Regions from separate parts of the Kineococcus sp. NBC_00420 genome, predicted to be linked through region 2. Evidence: riboswitches for the same ligand, from Rfam matches in the RefSeq annotation. Region 2 holds a riboswitch; the other holds the start of a gene.

Evidence for each region. A riboswitch is a leader RNA that binds a small molecule or an ion and turns the genes downstream of it on or off. The one in region 2 is predicted to bind S-adenosylmethionine.
Region 1: another riboswitch for S-adenosylmethionine. It lies ahead of OG218_RS21105 (MetQ/NlpA family ABC transporter substrate-binding protein); the one in region 2 lies ahead of OG218_RS22235 (ABC transporter substrate-binding protein).

The regions. Positions count from the first base shown of each region.
Region 1 is NZ_CP107930.1:4,272,328-4,279,945, forward strand. It holds gene OG218_RS21080 (acyltransferase family protein) at 1-1,046, shown strand, start outside; gene OG218_RS21085 (amidohydrolase) at 1,066-2,310, shown strand; gene OG218_RS21090 (diacylglycerol/lipid kinase family protein) at 2,359-3,258, shown strand; gene OG218_RS21095 (methionine ABC transporter permease) at 3,310-3,987, opposite strand; gene OG218_RS21100 (methionine ABC transporter ATP-binding protein) at 3,987-5,009, opposite strand; gene OG218_RS21105 (MetQ/NlpA family ABC transporter substrate-binding protein) at 5,006-5,962, opposite strand; SAM riboswitch class IV at 6,030-6,140, opposite strand; gene OG218_RS21110 (DUF1737 domain-containing protein) at 6,242-6,445, opposite strand; gene OG218_RS21115 (DUF7711 family protein) at 6,442-7,068, opposite strand; gene OG218_RS21120 (OsmC family protein) at 7,125-7,618, shown strand, end outside.
Region 2 is NZ_CP107930.1:4,528,023-4,535,640, reverse strand. It holds partial or broken gene OG218_RS22240 (Rne/Rng family ribonuclease) at 1-2,089, opposite strand, end outside; SAM riboswitch class I at 2,427-2,515, shown strand; gene OG218_RS22235 (ABC transporter substrate-binding protein) at 2,746-4,122, shown strand; gene OG218_RS22230 (carbohydrate ABC transporter permease) at 4,119-5,081, shown strand; gene OG218_RS22225 (carbohydrate ABC transporter permease) at 5,078-5,896, shown strand; gene OG218_RS22220 (LLM class flavin-dependent oxidoreductase) at 5,953-7,299, shown strand; gene OG218_RS22215 (acyl-CoA dehydrogenase family protein) at 7,403-7,618, shown strand, end outside.

The DNA.
Region 1 (7,618 bases), 260 kb from region 2:
AGGCGTTGCCCGCGGTCTTCGAGCCCCTGCGCTACGGCCAGTACGCCGTGACCGTGTTCATCGTCCTGTCGGGTTTCGTCCTCGGACTCCCGCTCGCCCCGGACCGCCCCGCGTTGACCCGGGGGTGGGCGACGTTCCTGAAGCGCCGCGCGCGGCGGATCCTGCCGCCCTACTACGCGGCCCTCGCGTTCTTCCTGCTGCTGATCGCCCTCGTCCCGCCACTGCGCCAGGTCTCCGGAACCGCCTGGGACAGCAAGGTTCCCGTGACCGCGACGGGTGTCGTCTCGCACCTGCTCATGCTGCACAACCTCGGCGGCGACTGGAAGTGGCAGATCGACGGCCCGATGTGGTCGGTCGCGACCGAGTGGCAGCTGTACCTGGTGATGCCCCTCGTGCTCTTGCCCGTGTGGCGCAGGTTCGGGGCGGTCGCGATGGTCCTGCTGGCGGTCGCGGCGGGCTGGGGGATCCACGTCCTGTTCCCGCGCTTCGACGGCGCGCACTTCTGGTTCGTCGCGGACTTCGCCTTCGGCCTCGTCGCCGCCCGCTACGTCGCCCGGGCCCGTGCGCTTCCCCGCGCAGGGCTGCTCGCGGTGGTGGCGGTCGTCGTGGTCGCGGTCCTCTTCCTGCTCGTCCCCGGGCACGGTCTGCGCGACCTGTGGTTCACCGAGGTCGTCGTCGGTGCGGCGGTGGCCCTGGTCCTGCTGGCCCTGGCGCAGCAGTCCGTGGCCGGGACCCGGACCCCCGTGCACGCCGTCCTGCAGTGGCGCCCGCTGGTCTGGATCGGCTTCTGGTCCTACAGCCTCTACCTCCTGCACAGTCCGCTGCTCGGCCTCGGGAACCTGCTGACCCTCGACCGCCCCTGGGGGGTGGGCGCCCGGTTCGCCGTGATGCTGCTGGTCGTCCTGCCGCTCGCCCTGGCCGTCAGCTACGGGTTCCACCGCCTCGTGGAACGTCGCTTCACGACCGCTCACCAGGCCCGCCTCCGTCAGGGCGCCCCGGCGGCCGCGGTGGACGTCCCGGAGACCAGGAGTTCCCTCCCGTCCTGACGGCTGCGAGAGTGGCCGGATGCCCGCACCGCACCGTGAACAGGTCTCCCGAGACGTCGCCGTCGTGGGAGGGACGCTGCTGCGGCTGACCCCGGACTGGCACGGCGAGCGCGAACCCGGCACGGTGCTCGTCCGCGACGGCCGGATCGTCGCCGTCGGCGCCCACGTGCCCGTCCCCGCGGACGTCCCCGTGCTCGACGCGACCGGCCGGTTCGTCCTGCCCGGCTTCGTCGACCCGCACACCCACCTCGGCGTCCACGCCGAGGGGGAGGGCTGGCACGGGGCCGACGTCAACGAGAAGGGTGAACCCCGCGGCGCCCGGCTGCGGTCCTGGGACGGGGTCGACCCCCGTGACCAGGGTTTCGCCGACGCCCTGAGCGCAGGGGTCACCACCGTGGCCGTCCTGCCGGGTTCCGCCAACGTGGTCGGGGGACAGACCGGAGCCCTGAAGACCTGGGGGGCCACGGTCGAGCAGATGCTGCTGCGCGCGCCGATCGGGGTGAAGAGCGCGCTCGGCGAGAACCCCCGGAAGAACTCCGGAGGCCCCTCGACCCGCATGGGGATCGCGGCCGCCCTGCGCGACGCCTTCGCGGCGGCGCAACGGTTCAGCGCCCAGCGGACGCGCGCTGCCGAGAAGGGTGAACCCCTCGACCCGCCCACCGACCGGGACCGCGACGCCGAGGTCCTCGCCCGGGTCCTCGCCGGCGAACTCGTCTGGCAGCAGCACGCCCACCGCGCCGACGACATCGCGACCGCGGTCCGCCTCGCCGAGGAGTTCGGCTACCGGCTCGTCCTGAACCACGTCACCGAAGGCCACCGCGTCCTCGACCTGCTCGTCGAGAAGGGGCTGCCGGCCGTCGTCGGTCCGCTGCTCACCTCGCGCTCGAAGCCCGAACTGCGCCACCGCTCGCTGAGCGTGCCGGGGATCCTCGCCGGCGCGGGGCTGCGGATCGCGCTGACCACCGACCACCCCGTCGTCCCCATCCAGTTCCTCGCCCTCTCCGCGACCCTGGCCGTCAAGGAGGGCCTCGACCCCGACGAGGCGCTGCGAGCCCTGACCCTCAACCCGGCCGTGATCCTGGGGATCGACGACCGCGTCGGGTCGCTGGCCCCCGGTCTCGACGGCGACGTCGCCGTCTGGTCCGGGGACCCGCTCGATGTGATGTCGCGCGCCGTGCACGTGGTCAGCGGCGGTCGCCCCGTCTACCGGTGGGACGGGGTCGGCGAGGTGCTCGAGGCGGACGGGACCTGGCGTCCGCTGTGAGGTCCGGGGCGTCCGGCACGAGTCGGCGTCCTGGTGCGTTGGGCAGGCGTGAGTGGGAACCAGTACCTGGCCGTCGTCAACGCGGGGGCGGGATCGGCGCGGACCGGCGCGGTCGACGCCGCCGTGCAGGAGCTGCGCCGCCACGGTGACGTGGAGCTGCGCCGCACGAGCTCCCTGGACGACCTGCGCGCCGCCCTGCTCGGGGCGGGCGGCCGCCGGGTCGTGCTGCTGGGCGGGGACGGCTCCCTGCACGCTGCGCTGCAACTGCTCTGGAACGCGGGAGCGACCCGCTCGGTGGGGCCGCTGGGCATCGTCCCGCTCGGCACCGGCAACGACCTGGCCCGCTCGCTGCGGTTGCCGCTGGACCCGGTCGCCGCGGCCCGCGTCGTCGCCCAGGGGAGCCCGAAGGGGCTGGAGCTCCTCGTCGACTCCCACGACCGGATCACCGTCAACACCGTCCACGCGGGCATCGGGGCGTCGGCGACGGCCAAGGCGCAGCGGCTCAAGCGCTTCCTCCGGGCCGGCGCCTACCCGGTCGGTGCGGCCTGGGCGGGGGTCAGCGCGGGCAAGGGGTTCCGGCTGCGCGTCGACGTCGACGGCACCACCGTGTCGCCGGGGGAGCGTCCCGTCCTGATGGTCGGCATCGGCATCGGCGGCACCATCGGCGGCGGCGCCCCCCTGGTTCCCGGCGCCGACCCGCACGACGGGCTGGCCGACGTCGTCGTCTCCGAGTCCACCGGCCCCCTCGCCCGCCTGGGCTTCGCTGCCGGGCTGCGCAGCGGGGTCCACGTCGAGCGGCAGGACGTCGTCACCGCGACCGGGAAGGTCGTCGAGATCGACGCCGGGTCCGGGACGTTCCGGTTGAACTCCGACGGCGAGGTCACCGACCACCAGAGCTACGAACGGTTCAAGATGCACACCGACGTCTACGACGTCATCTGCCCCTGAACGGCGGAACCCCCGTCGCGATCACGACGGGGGGTCCGGGGGAACCGGGGACTAGCGGCGCATGACGCCGCGGGCGATCCGGTTCCCGACGAGCTGACCCACCTGGACGATGACCACGATGGCGACGACGCTGACCACGATGATGCCGTTGTCGTAGCGCTGCGAGCCGTAGGTGATGGCGTACTCGCCGAGACCGCCGCCGCCGACGAGGCTGGCCTGTGCTGACATGTCGACGATGCCGATGAAGATGAACGTGTACCCGAGCACCAACGGCCCGAGGCCCTCCGGGACGACGACCTTCAGCAGGATCGAGACCCGTCCCGCCCCGACGGCGCGTGCCGCCTCGACGACCCCCGGGTCGACGTTGACGAGGCTCTGCTCCACGATGCGTGCCACGGCGAAGGCGGCCGCGAGGGAGATCGCGAACGTGACCGCCGTGGTCCCGATCGTCGTCCCGACCACGACCCGCTGCAGCGGACTGATGGCGGCCAGGAAGATGACGAACGGGATCGGGCGCACCAGGTTCACGACGAACCCGATGATCCCGAACACCCACCGGCTGCCGAACAGGTTGCCCGGCCTGGTCGCGTAGAGAGCGATGCCCAACGCGAGCCCGAGGACGCCGGCGACGACCAGCGAGATGCCGGTCATGAACAACGTCTGCCAGATCGACTCGCGGAAGACGTCGACGCTGTCGAGGAAACCGTCGAAGAAGCCCTTCCCGGCCATCAGACCTCCTCTTCGGCGTGCACGCCGTCGGCGGCGAGCGCACGGAGCGTGCCGTCCACGTCGGGGCCGCTGAGTTCGTAGGTCAGTGAGCCGGTCCGGCGTTCGCGGATCTCCGAGACACCGCCGAAGACCAGTTCCGCGGTCGCGCCGGTGCTCCGGAACACCGAGTCGATGCGCTGCTGCAGACCGGGTTCGTCGGTGATGCGGACGCTCACGAGCCGGCCGGGGTGGTGGGTGCGCAGCCGGGCCAGGGTCTCGGCCGGGGGCCGGTCGTGGGTGGCGCTGCGCACGAAGCGCTGGGCCGCGGCGGTCTGCGGGTTCGAGAACACGTCGTAGACCTCGCCGACCTCGACGATCCGCCCCTCTTCCATGACCGCGACGCGGTCGGCGATCTGGCGCACGGCGTCCATCTCGTGGGTGATGACGATGATCGTCACCCCGAGTTCGGTGTTCACCCGCCGCAGCAGCGACAGGACCTCGGTCGTGGTCTCGGGATCCAGCGCGCTGGTGGCCTCGTCGGCCAGCAGCAGCGGGGGGTTCGTGGCCAGCGCGCGGGCGATGCCGACGCGTTGCTTCTGCCCACCCGAGAGTTGTTCAGGGTAGGCGTGCGCCCGGTCGAGGAGACCGACGAAGTCCAGGAGTTCCGCGGTGCGGGCGTCGCGCTGCTTCGCGGGGACCTTCGCGACCCGCAGCGGGTAGGCGACGTTCCCGGCGACCGTCCGCGAGCGGAACAGGTTGAACTGCTGGAAGATCATCCCGATCTTCGACCGGGCCGTGCGCAGCTCGCCCTCCGACAGCTTCGTCAGGTCCTGCCCCCCGACCCTGACGCTGCCGGAGGTCGGCAGCTCGAGGGCGTTGACGAGGCGGACGAGCGTGGACTTGCCGGCGCCGGAGTAGCCGATGACGGCGAGGACCTCTCCCTCCTCGACGTCGAGGGAGACGTCGTCGACCGCCGCGACGGACTGGCCGTCGCGGCGGTCGAAGCGCTTGGAGACGTTCTCCAGCGTGACGAGGGCGCTCACTTGCCCTTCGCGGCCTTCGCGTCGGCCTCGACGGTGGCGAGGTCGGCCTGCAGGTCCGCGGCGCTGCGGTCGGAGACGACCGCGTTCGGGTAGTCCTTGGAGAACACCGTCTGCACGGCCGGGTCCTGGAAGAGGGCCGCCAGCTTCAGGTAGGTCTCGTTGTCCTTGTCCTTGGCCCGCGCGGCGAAGATGTTGACGTAGGGCGCGGCCGAGGGGTCGGACGGGTCGTCCTTGGCGATGACGTCGGTCTCCGGCAGCTTGGCGCTGGTCGCGTAGTTCACGTTGACGATCGCGGCGGCGACGGAACCGCTCTGCAGCGCGTTCGCGGTCTGCGAGGCGTCGATGGCGGTCACGTCGACCTTCTTGGTCTCGATGTCCTCGATCGAGGAGAAGGCGTTGCCCCCGTCCTTGAGGGTCAGCAGACCCGCCGATTGCAGCACCAGCAGGCCGCGTGCCTGGTTGATGTCGTCGTTCGGGATGGCGACCTTCGCGCCCTCGGGGAGCTCGGACGGGCTCTTCGCCGTGGTCGAGTACAGCGGCAGCGGGTAGATGGCGGTGCCACCGATGGGCTGGATGTCGTCGTCGGCGGTGACGTCGTAGTTCGCCAGGTACTGGATGTGCTGGAACTGGTTCAGGTCGATCTCGCCCTGCGACAGCGCCGGGTTCGGCAGGCTGTAGTCGGAGAAGTTGACCAGGTCGACGGTCACGTTCAGCTTCGACTTCGCCAGGTCCACGTACGTCGTCCAGTAGTCCAGCGACTTGTCGGCCACGCCGATCTTCACGGTCTGGGCCGGGGCGGAACCGGCGGCGGTGGTCGTCGCGGTGTCGTCCTTGCGGGTCCCGAGGACGACGGCGACGATCACCACGACCACGACGACGACGGCCGCGACGATCCCGATGAGGAGGCCGCGGCGCTTCGGCTTGTCGGGCAGGGCGGGGGCGGGGCTGGACACGGTGGCACTCCGGTGGTCGAACGGCGGGCGCGCGGCTCGCAGCACGCCGTGATCGACGGCGTCCGTTGTTCCGCGCTTGCCGGACGGGGTCGTCCGGCCTGGTCTTCACCTGGGGCACCCCGCCGCGGGGGAGGGTTGCCGGACAGCGAGCCAGGGCTTGTCGCTGTCACTCATGACCGTGGGGGAACCGTAGGTTCCCGTCGTCGAACCCGTCAAATCGCCCCCGCGCCGGTGTTCAGCCGACCGTAGGACTGCCCGCGTCTCAGCGCAGGCGTTCGGTCACGCCGCCCCGCCGTCACCGGGTCGGGTCAGGACGTGGGGGAGGACGACGGCCTGCGCGGCGACGGTGCGCCCGTCCGTCGTCGTCACCGACGGGCTGCCGTACAGGACGTAGCCCTCGGCCAGGGCCGCCGTGACCTTCTCGCAGAAGGAACGGTCGTCGGGGCCGGTCAGCAGCCGGTACGTCAGCTTCTCGTCGCTCACGCGTCCAGACCGTTCGCGCCCAGAGCGTCGCGGGCGTCCTGCAGGCTCAGCAGGCCCAGGGCGGCGTCCGCCAGCGCGTCGCCGAGCTTCTTGTGGTTGGCCCGGGCCCAACGCTTCCCGTCGTAGTCGGTGGCCGTGCGGCGCAGTGCCTCGAGGCTCGCGCGCAGGTCGCGGTCGAGGCGTTCGCGCAGTTCCCCGTCCGTGGGCGCCTCGGGGCGCAGCGCCTCGCCGTCGCCGTTGCGCAGCTGCAGGAGCGCCTCGTGGTCCAGGCCCTCCTCCCGGGCCCAGAACCGCACCGGCCGTTCGACCAGGTGGTTCCACACCGGGGCCTGCGCGGACCGGAAGAGGACCTGGACGGGGCTCTTCCCCAGTCCGGACGCGTTGAGCCAGAACTCACCGGCCTGCGGTCGGCTGAAGAGCGCGCACTCGTCCTCGGGGAGGTCGACGACGACGGCGACCCGGACGAACGTCGGGTCCTCGCTGTCCTGCTGCGGGCCGAGCAGGGCGCCGAAGACCCACGCCTCCTCGGCGCGGAAGAGGTTCAGCTCGGTGGGCAACGAGTTCGCGTGCTCGCACCCCTGGGCGACGTCGGCGAGCTTGCTGACGGCAGTGGTCCACTTCACGGCAGCATCTTCGCGGGTGTTGCGGGGCCGGCCCCACGGGGGCCTAAGCTCGCCCGGTGGATTCGACCGAACTGAGGGCCCTGCAGAAGCCGTTGAAGGACGCCTACCGCGAGGACCCGGCCCAGGCGCTGGTCCCCGCGAAGGCCGTGGCGGTGCTGGACGGGCAGTCCATCGGCGTGTCGGTCGACGGGTTCGCGGGCACCACCCGCGCCGGGCTGCACCCCGCCGCCGGGGGCGACGGGACCGAGGCGTGCTCCGCCGACATGCTCTGCGAGGCCGTCGCGGCCTGCGCCGGCGTGACCCTGCGCAGCGTGGCCACCGCCATGGGCGTGGAGCTGCGCAACGCGTCGGTGACCGCCGAGGCGCACTGGGACGCCCGCGGCACGCTCGGCGTCTCGCGCGAGGTGCCCGTCGGCATCACCGACGTCACCCTGACCTTCACGTTCACCTCCGACGCCGACGAGGCGACCGAGGCCAAGATGATCTCGCTGGCCGAGCGCTACTGCGTCATCGCCCAGACCCTGCAGACCCCGCCCAAGGTCTCCGTCCA
Region 2 (7,618 bases):
GGATCGGCGAGTTCTTGCTGGACGCCTTGGCCTCGATGGCCTCCCAGGTGGCCTGCAACCGCTGCACGTCCGCGGCCAGCTCCTCCTCGGCCACACCCTCGGCGGCCGTGCGCACGATGACGCCGGCCCCCTCCGGGACGACCTGCTTGAGGACCTTCTTCAACCGCGCGCGCTCGGTGTCGGGCAGCTTGCGGGAGATGCCCGTCATCGACCCGCGGGGGACGTAGACGAGGTAGCGACCGGGCAGCGAGACCTGGCTGGTGAGTCGCGCACCCTTGTGCCCGACCGGGTCCTTGGTGACCTGGACCAGGACGGAGTCGCCGGACTTCAGCGCCGCCTCGATCCGGCGCGGCTGCCCCTCGAGCCCGGCGGCGTCCCAGTTGACCTCACCGGCGTACAGCACGGCGTTGCGGCCCTTGCCGACGTCGATGAACGCGGCCTCCATGCTGGGCAGCACGTTCTGCACGCGGCCCAGGTACACGTTGCCGACCATCGTGGTCTGCGCGGACTTCGCGCCGTAGTGCTCGACGAGGATCCCGTCCTCGAGGACGCCGATCTGGGTCTTGTCGTCCTGCTGACGCACGACCATCACGCGTTCGACGGACTCGCGGCGGGCCAGGAACTCGGCCTCGGTGAGGATCGTGCGCTTGCGGCCCTGCTCGCGGCCCTCGCGGCGGCGCACCTTCTTCGCCTCGAGACGCGTCGAGCCCTTGAGCGCGGTGATCTCGTCCTCGCCGGTGCCACCGATCGTGACCGCGGCACGGGGACGACGCGGTTCCCGGACCCGGGTGACGGTGTTCGGCGGGTCGTCGGGCGAGACGTCCTCGGACTCCGCGGAACCGCTGCGACGGCGACGGCGACGACGGCGGCGGGAGGACCCGTTCGACTCCTCGCCGTCGTCGTCCTGCTCGGTCTCGTCCTCGGGGTCCTCGGTCTGGTCCCCGGAGTCGGTCTCGGCGACGTCCTCGTCGTCCGCGCCGGTCTCGCCCGACTCGTCCTCGACGTCACCGTCGACGGGGGTGCGGCTGCGGCGACCGCGGCCACCGCGGCGGCGACGCCGACGCGGCGCACCACCGTCGTCGTCGTCGTCGTGGTCGTCGTCGCCCGCGTCACCCTGGTCATCGATCTGGTCGTCCTCGTCACCGGTCCGGTCGAGGGCGTCGTCCACCTCGACGTCGGACTCGCCGTCCTCCTCGCCGTCGAAGGCGAAGGTGTCCTGGTCGCTGACGGGGGGCGGGCCGGCGGGTGCGGAGGCGCGACGGCTGCGACGCACGGGCTCCTCGTCGACGGGGGCCTGGAAGAAGAGGGCGGTGGCGCGGGCGGCCGCGTCGGCGGCACGCTCACCCTCGCTGGGGGCCCGTCGTCCCTGGGCGAACCCGGCGGCTCGCAGCAGGACCGGGTCGTCCATGAGGTCGGGGTCCTCCGCCACCGGGGTGACGGGGGTCTCGACGGGGGCTTCCTCCACCGGGACGTCCTGCGCGAGCGCAGCGGCCTCGACGGGCTCCTCCTCGACGGGGACGGCCGGCACCACGGGCGCGACGGCCGTCTTGCGGCTGCGACGACGACGGGCGGGGGCCGCGGCCGGGGCCTCGGCGGGGGCCTCCGCAGTGGTCTCCACGGCGGCCGGTTCGACGGCGGGCTCGGGGGTGGGTTCCGGGGTGACCTCGACCTGGGGGGTCACCTCCGCCACGGGTTCCACGACGGGTTCGGCGACAACGGGTTCGGCGGCCACCTCGGCCGGGGTCGCGACCTTGCGGGTCGCCCGACGCGCACGACGACGCGGCGGCGCCTCGGTCTCCACGACAGGCTCGGGTGCCGGGGCCACGACGGGCTCCGGCTCCGCCGCCACGACGGGATCGGGCGTCGGTTCCGCCACAGCGGGGGTGGCGGGGGTGGCGGGCTCGGCCGCGGCGCTGGTCTCGCCTGACACGTCGACGTGGGCCGGCGGACCGGCGGGTCGACTCGCCGCACGGCGCCGGCGGGGCCGCGTCGTCGCCGCGCCCTCGGCTGCTGCTGCGTCGTTCTCTTCGGGTGTGGTGCTCACGGGTGCTCCGCTCGCCCGCGGCGCCCGCTCCACCGGTGAACCCACGGCCGCGCGAGCGTCCTGGTCGGAATCGCCGGGTGGGTCGTCCCGCACCCGACGGAAGTCCTCTGTGTGCACCGACGGGTTCGCGCTCTTCGCGTGCTCCGTCCGTGCCGCCGGCGGTCGACGTCCGGCGTGTGGCCCGGGGCGCCTGCGAGGTCCTTCCACTGGACCGCGGCGCTCCCCGGAGCCCGCGCGCAGGGCGACGGTCTCGACAGCGGGCCGGGCGCCCGGTGTAGGGAACGCTCGACCACTGTCAGTGTCGCACAGCTCGCCAGGACGGGTCCGGGCCGTCCGCGGCAACCGTCGCCAAGGGGGCCGGCGGTCCGCTACTCTCCGATCAACACCATCCAGAGTGGCCGAGAGACCTGGCTCGACGACGCCACAGCAACCACCGCGCAGCGGCAGGTGCTCCCGCCAGGGCGATGGAGGAAACAGCGTGATCAGCCGTACCCGCTCGACCCTGACCCGGCGCTTCCACGTCGACTTCTCGCGCGCCGCCTCCACGGCGTGTCGCCAGGGCGCTCCGATGCGCCGGGGGACGCCGCGCGCGGTCTGAGCACCGCCGCCGCATCCCCGCAGCACCTCGCTCGACCTCCTCCCCCGCGCCCTCGCGCACCCCGACGGACGGTCACCGTCCGCCTACCCCCCGGAGCACACCCATGTCCGCGCCCCGTCGCACCCTCCTGCCCGCCAGCACCTCCCGACTCCTCGCGTCCCGTCGGCGGGTCCTCTCCGGGGCTCTCGGCCTCGGCGCGCTCGCCGGCACCGGCACGCTGGCCGCCTGCGGTGACGAGAGCACCTCCTCGGGCCTGAGCGCCGGGAAGGCCGTCGACCTCAAGGGGGCGACGATCAAGCTGATGGTGAACCAGCCGCACGTGCTGGCCTTCACGGACCTGCTCGGCAAGAAGTTCGCGGCGGAGTTCGGCGGGAAGCTCGAGGTCACGGCGATCCCCTACGACCAGCTCACGAGCAAGCAGATCCTGGACGTGCAGGGCGGCGACGGGGAGTTCGACGTCTTCGACTACTTCTACTTCGGCCTCGGCCAGCTCGTCGACGCCGGCGCCCTGGTCGACCTCACGGACTGGATCGGCGCGAACACCGACATCGCGACCGACGACTTCCTGCCCTCGATCTACGACCCGTACACCCTGATCGACGGCAAGCGCTACGGCCTGCCCTTCGACGGCGACACCCACGTCCTCTACTACAACACCGAGGTCTTCGAGAAGTACGGCGTCGAACCGCCCAACACCTGGGACGACTACGACGCGGTCGCCGCGAAGATCACCCAGGACTCCGGCGGCAGCGTCTACGGCGCGATCGTCGAGGGTCAGCAGGTCCCGATGATCCTGGGCTGCTCCTTCATCAACCGCCTCGCCGGCTACGGCGGCACGCTCGTCGGCTCCGACGGCAAGGCCGCGTTCCACGGGGCGGAGGGGCTGGCCGCGCTGCAGCACCTCATCGACGTCTCCCCCGCGGCCCTGCCGACACCGCTGCAGACCGGCTTCGACCAGGCCAACTCCGCCTTCCTCTCCGGTCAGGGCGCGATGCTCGACACCTGGACCGACCTCGGGCTGAAGGCGCAGGACCCGGCCGGCTCGAAGATCGTCGACAAGTGGGGCGTGGTCACGCTCCCCGTGGGCGGGAAGAACACGACCGCGCGCACCGCGCTGGACGCCGGGTTCGGCCTGGGCGTCTCGAGCGCCTCCCAGCAGATCGACAAGTCCGCCGCCTTCGTGAAGTGGGCGACGAACCAGGAGAACAACCTGCTGCTCGCCTCCACCGCGGGTTCTGGGATCGACCCGGCGCGCAAGACCGTCCTGGACTCCACCGACTACGCCACGGCCGCGGGCATCGCGACCGACGTCATCCGCGAGGGTCTCGACGGTGACCCGCTGGCCTGGCCGAGCCGGGCCGGTGCGCCGAAGGCGCTGCAGGACCTCGTCGACCAGCTGGCGCTCGCCATCCAGGGGTCCACGGAACCGCAGGCCGCGCTCGACAAGGCCGCTGAGAGCTGGGAGAAGGAACTCGGATGAGCCAGCTCCTGGACGGGCAGCGCACCGTGCCCGGGCCGCGGCGGGGTCGCCGCGATCCTGCGGCCCGGCGCGCGGTCCCCGGCCGCCACCGGCCGGGGCACGTCTCGACGTGGCTGGCCGCGCCCAGCCTCGCGGGGCTGGCGCTCATGCTGGTCTACCCGACGGTGTTCGTCGTGGCCCTGGCCTTCACGAAGTCGTCGCTGGGCAAACCCCTCCAGCACTTCACGGGGGTCGACAACTTCGTCGACGCCTGGGAGTCGCTGGCCTTCGCGGGTTCGCTGGTCCGTTCCGTGGTCTTCGCCGTCGTGGCCGCCCTGGTCGCGACGGGACTCGGCATCGCCCTCGCCCTGTTGCTGCACGCGCGGGGGACCCGGTTCGGCGCGGTGGGAACGATCCTCCTGCTGCCCCTGGTCACGCCGCCCGTCATGGTCGGGGTGGCCTGGAAGCTCATGCTCGCCCCGGTCGGGGGCGCGTTCGGCGGGTTGTTCTCGGCGATCGGCTTCCCCGGCGCGAACCCGTTGGGCGACAGCGTGGGAGCCTTCGCCGCGTTGATCGTCATGCACGTCTGGCAGTGGACGCCCCTGGTGACCCTGCTGGTCTTCGCGGCCCTGCTGGGGGTCCCCGAGGAACTCCGCGAGGCGGCCTCCCTCGACGGCGCCGGTGCGTTCCGCACGTTCACCTCGGTGGTCTGGCCGGTCGTCGCCCCCAACGTCCTCTCGGTCCTGCTGCTGGAACTCGTCATCGGGTTGAAGGTCTTCGACCTGGTGACCGTGGTGACCCAGGGCGGGCCGGGGGTCTCCACCATCGTCAGCAGCTTCGAGATCTTCCGGACGGGCATGCGCGGCAGCTACGAGATCGGGACGGCCGCCGCCGAGACGCTGGTCTTCGGCCTGGTCGTCGGGGTCCTCACCACCGTGGTGACGCTGGTGCGTTCGCGTGCCGTGAAGGCCGACCGGTGACCGGCGCCGTGCTGCGCCGCAGCGGTCTGCGCGTGATCCTGGCGGCCGTCGCGTTCGTGGCGCTGCTGCCGATGCTGTTCATGGTCTCGCTGTCGCTGCGCAGCGTGGACGACATCGCCAACGGCGGCTGGCTGCCGACGAACTTCGTGTGGTCGAACTTCAGCAAGGCCTTCGCGACGGTCCCGCTCTCGACGATGCTCGCGAACTCGTGGGTCGTCGCGATCGGGGCGACGCTGCTCACCTCGATCGTCGCGGTACCCGCCGCCTACGTGACCGCCCGGGCCGGGGCGCGCGGTGAGCGTCTGCAGACGGTGCTGCTGGCCAGCTACTGCGCCCCGCCGATCGTGGCGGTCCTGCCGCTGTACTACTTGCTCAAGCAGGCGGACCTGACGAACTCCGCGATCGGGCTGGTCCTGGTCAACGGCCTGGCCAACGTCCCCGTCGCCGTGTGGTTGCTCGACGGTTTCGTGCGGCGCATCCCGCTGGAGGTCGAGGAGGCCGGCTGGGTCGACGGCCTGTCCACGACGAGGGGGCTGTGGCACCTGGTGCTGCCGCTGCTGGCGCCCGGACTCGTCGCCGCCCTACTGATCTGCCTGTTCCTGTCCTACAACGAGTTCCTCTTCGCCGTGTCGTTCTCGCAGAGCACCTCCAGCCAGACCCTGCCGGTCGGGTTGTCGCTGTTCCAGGGTGACCGCACGGTGCAGTTCGGCCAGCAGGCCGCGGCGTCGCTCGTCGGGATCATCCCGATGTACGTGCTCGCGGTGGTGGCCCAGAAGTGGCTCGTCGGTGGGTTGTCCGCCGGGGCCGTCAAGTGACCGAGTTCGAGGAGACGTCCGTGACCGACCGCAGGATCCACCTGAACGCCTTCGACATGACCTGCGTCGGTCACCAGTCCCCCGGGTTGTGGAGGCACCCGGCCGACGAGTCGCACCGCTTCGACGACATCCGCTACTGGACCGACCTCGCGAAGCTGCTGGAGCGCGGGAGGTTCGACTCGCTCTTCATCGCCGACGTCCTCGGGATCTACGACGTCTACCAGCAGGGTCCCGAGACGGCGCTGCGCGAGTCGACGCAGGTCCCCGTGGGCGACCCGCTGCTCGCGGTGTCGGCGATGGGTGCGGTCACCGAGCACCTCGGGTTCGGCGTCACCGTCTCGCTGACCTACGAACAGCCGTACTCCTTCGCCCGGAAGATGGCGACGCTGGACCACTACACCAACGGTCGCGTCGGCTGGAACGTCGTGACCAGCTACCTCGAGTCCGCCGCGAGGAACCTCGGCCTCTCCACCCAGATCACCCACGACGACCGCTACGAGCTCGGCGAGGAGTTCATGGAGGTCGTCTACAAGTTGTGGGAGGGCTCCTGGGAGGACGACGCCGTCGTCCGCGACGCGGAGGCGGGGGTGTTCACCGACCCGGCGAAGGTCCACCCGATCGAGCACCACGGCCGGTTCTTCGACGTCCCCGGCATCGGGCTCACCGCGCCGTCCCCGCAGCGCACGCCGGTCATCTTCCAGGCCGGTGCCTCCCCGCGGGGGATCGCGTTCGCGGCCCGGCACGGGGAGGCGATCTTCAACACCGCCACGCGTCCCGAGGTCATGCGCCCCTGGGTCGACCGGCTCCGGGCCTCGGCCGCGCAGGCCGGTCGCGACCCGCGCAGCGTCAAGGTGTTCACGCTCGTCACGATCATCACCGCGGCCACCGACGAGGAGGCGCGGGCGAAGTACGAGGACTACGCGCAGTACGTCAGCTACGACGGCGCCCTGAACCTCTACGGCGGCTGGAGCGGGCTGGACCTGGCGAGCTACCCGCCGGACGAGCCGCTGGAGTACGCCGAGACGGAAGCCGTCCGCAGCGCCGTCGAGGCGTTCTCCACCGCCGACCCGGACCGGAAGTGGACGCCCCGCGACATCGCGAACTGGGTGGGGATCGGGGGGATGGGTGCCGTGATCGTCGGCTCCCCCACCACCGTCGCGGACGAACTGCAGCGCTGGATCGAGGTCGGTGACGTCGACGGGTTCAACTGCGCCTACGCCGTCACCCCGGGCACGTTCGAGGACATCGTCGAGTTCATCGTCCCCGAGCTGCAACGCCGTGGCGTCTACCCCAGCGACTACGAGGGGGAGACGCTGCGCGAGACGATCTACGGCAAGGGTCAGGTCCACGTGCGCGACGACCACCCGGCGGCGGCGTACAAGGTCTCCCGGGTGCCGCGGTGACGGCCCCCGTCGCCGCCGACTCCGCCGCGGCGTCGGTGTCCTCGAACCTCTCCGCCCTGCTCGACGTCTTCCCACCCGCGAACGGGTGGGTGTGAGGAGAACCATGACCACCAGGAACCAGGTCCTCGACGCCGCCCGCGACGTCGCGAACCACCTCGCCCTCGACGCGCTCGAGCGTGACCGGGCGAACGCCGAACCGTTCGCCGAGGCCGAACTGCTGCGCAAGGCGGGCCTGCCGAACGTGCTGCTGCCCGCGACGATCGGCGGGGCCGGCCTGCCGTGGTCGGTCGCGCTCGAGGTGGTCCGCGAGATCGCCCGG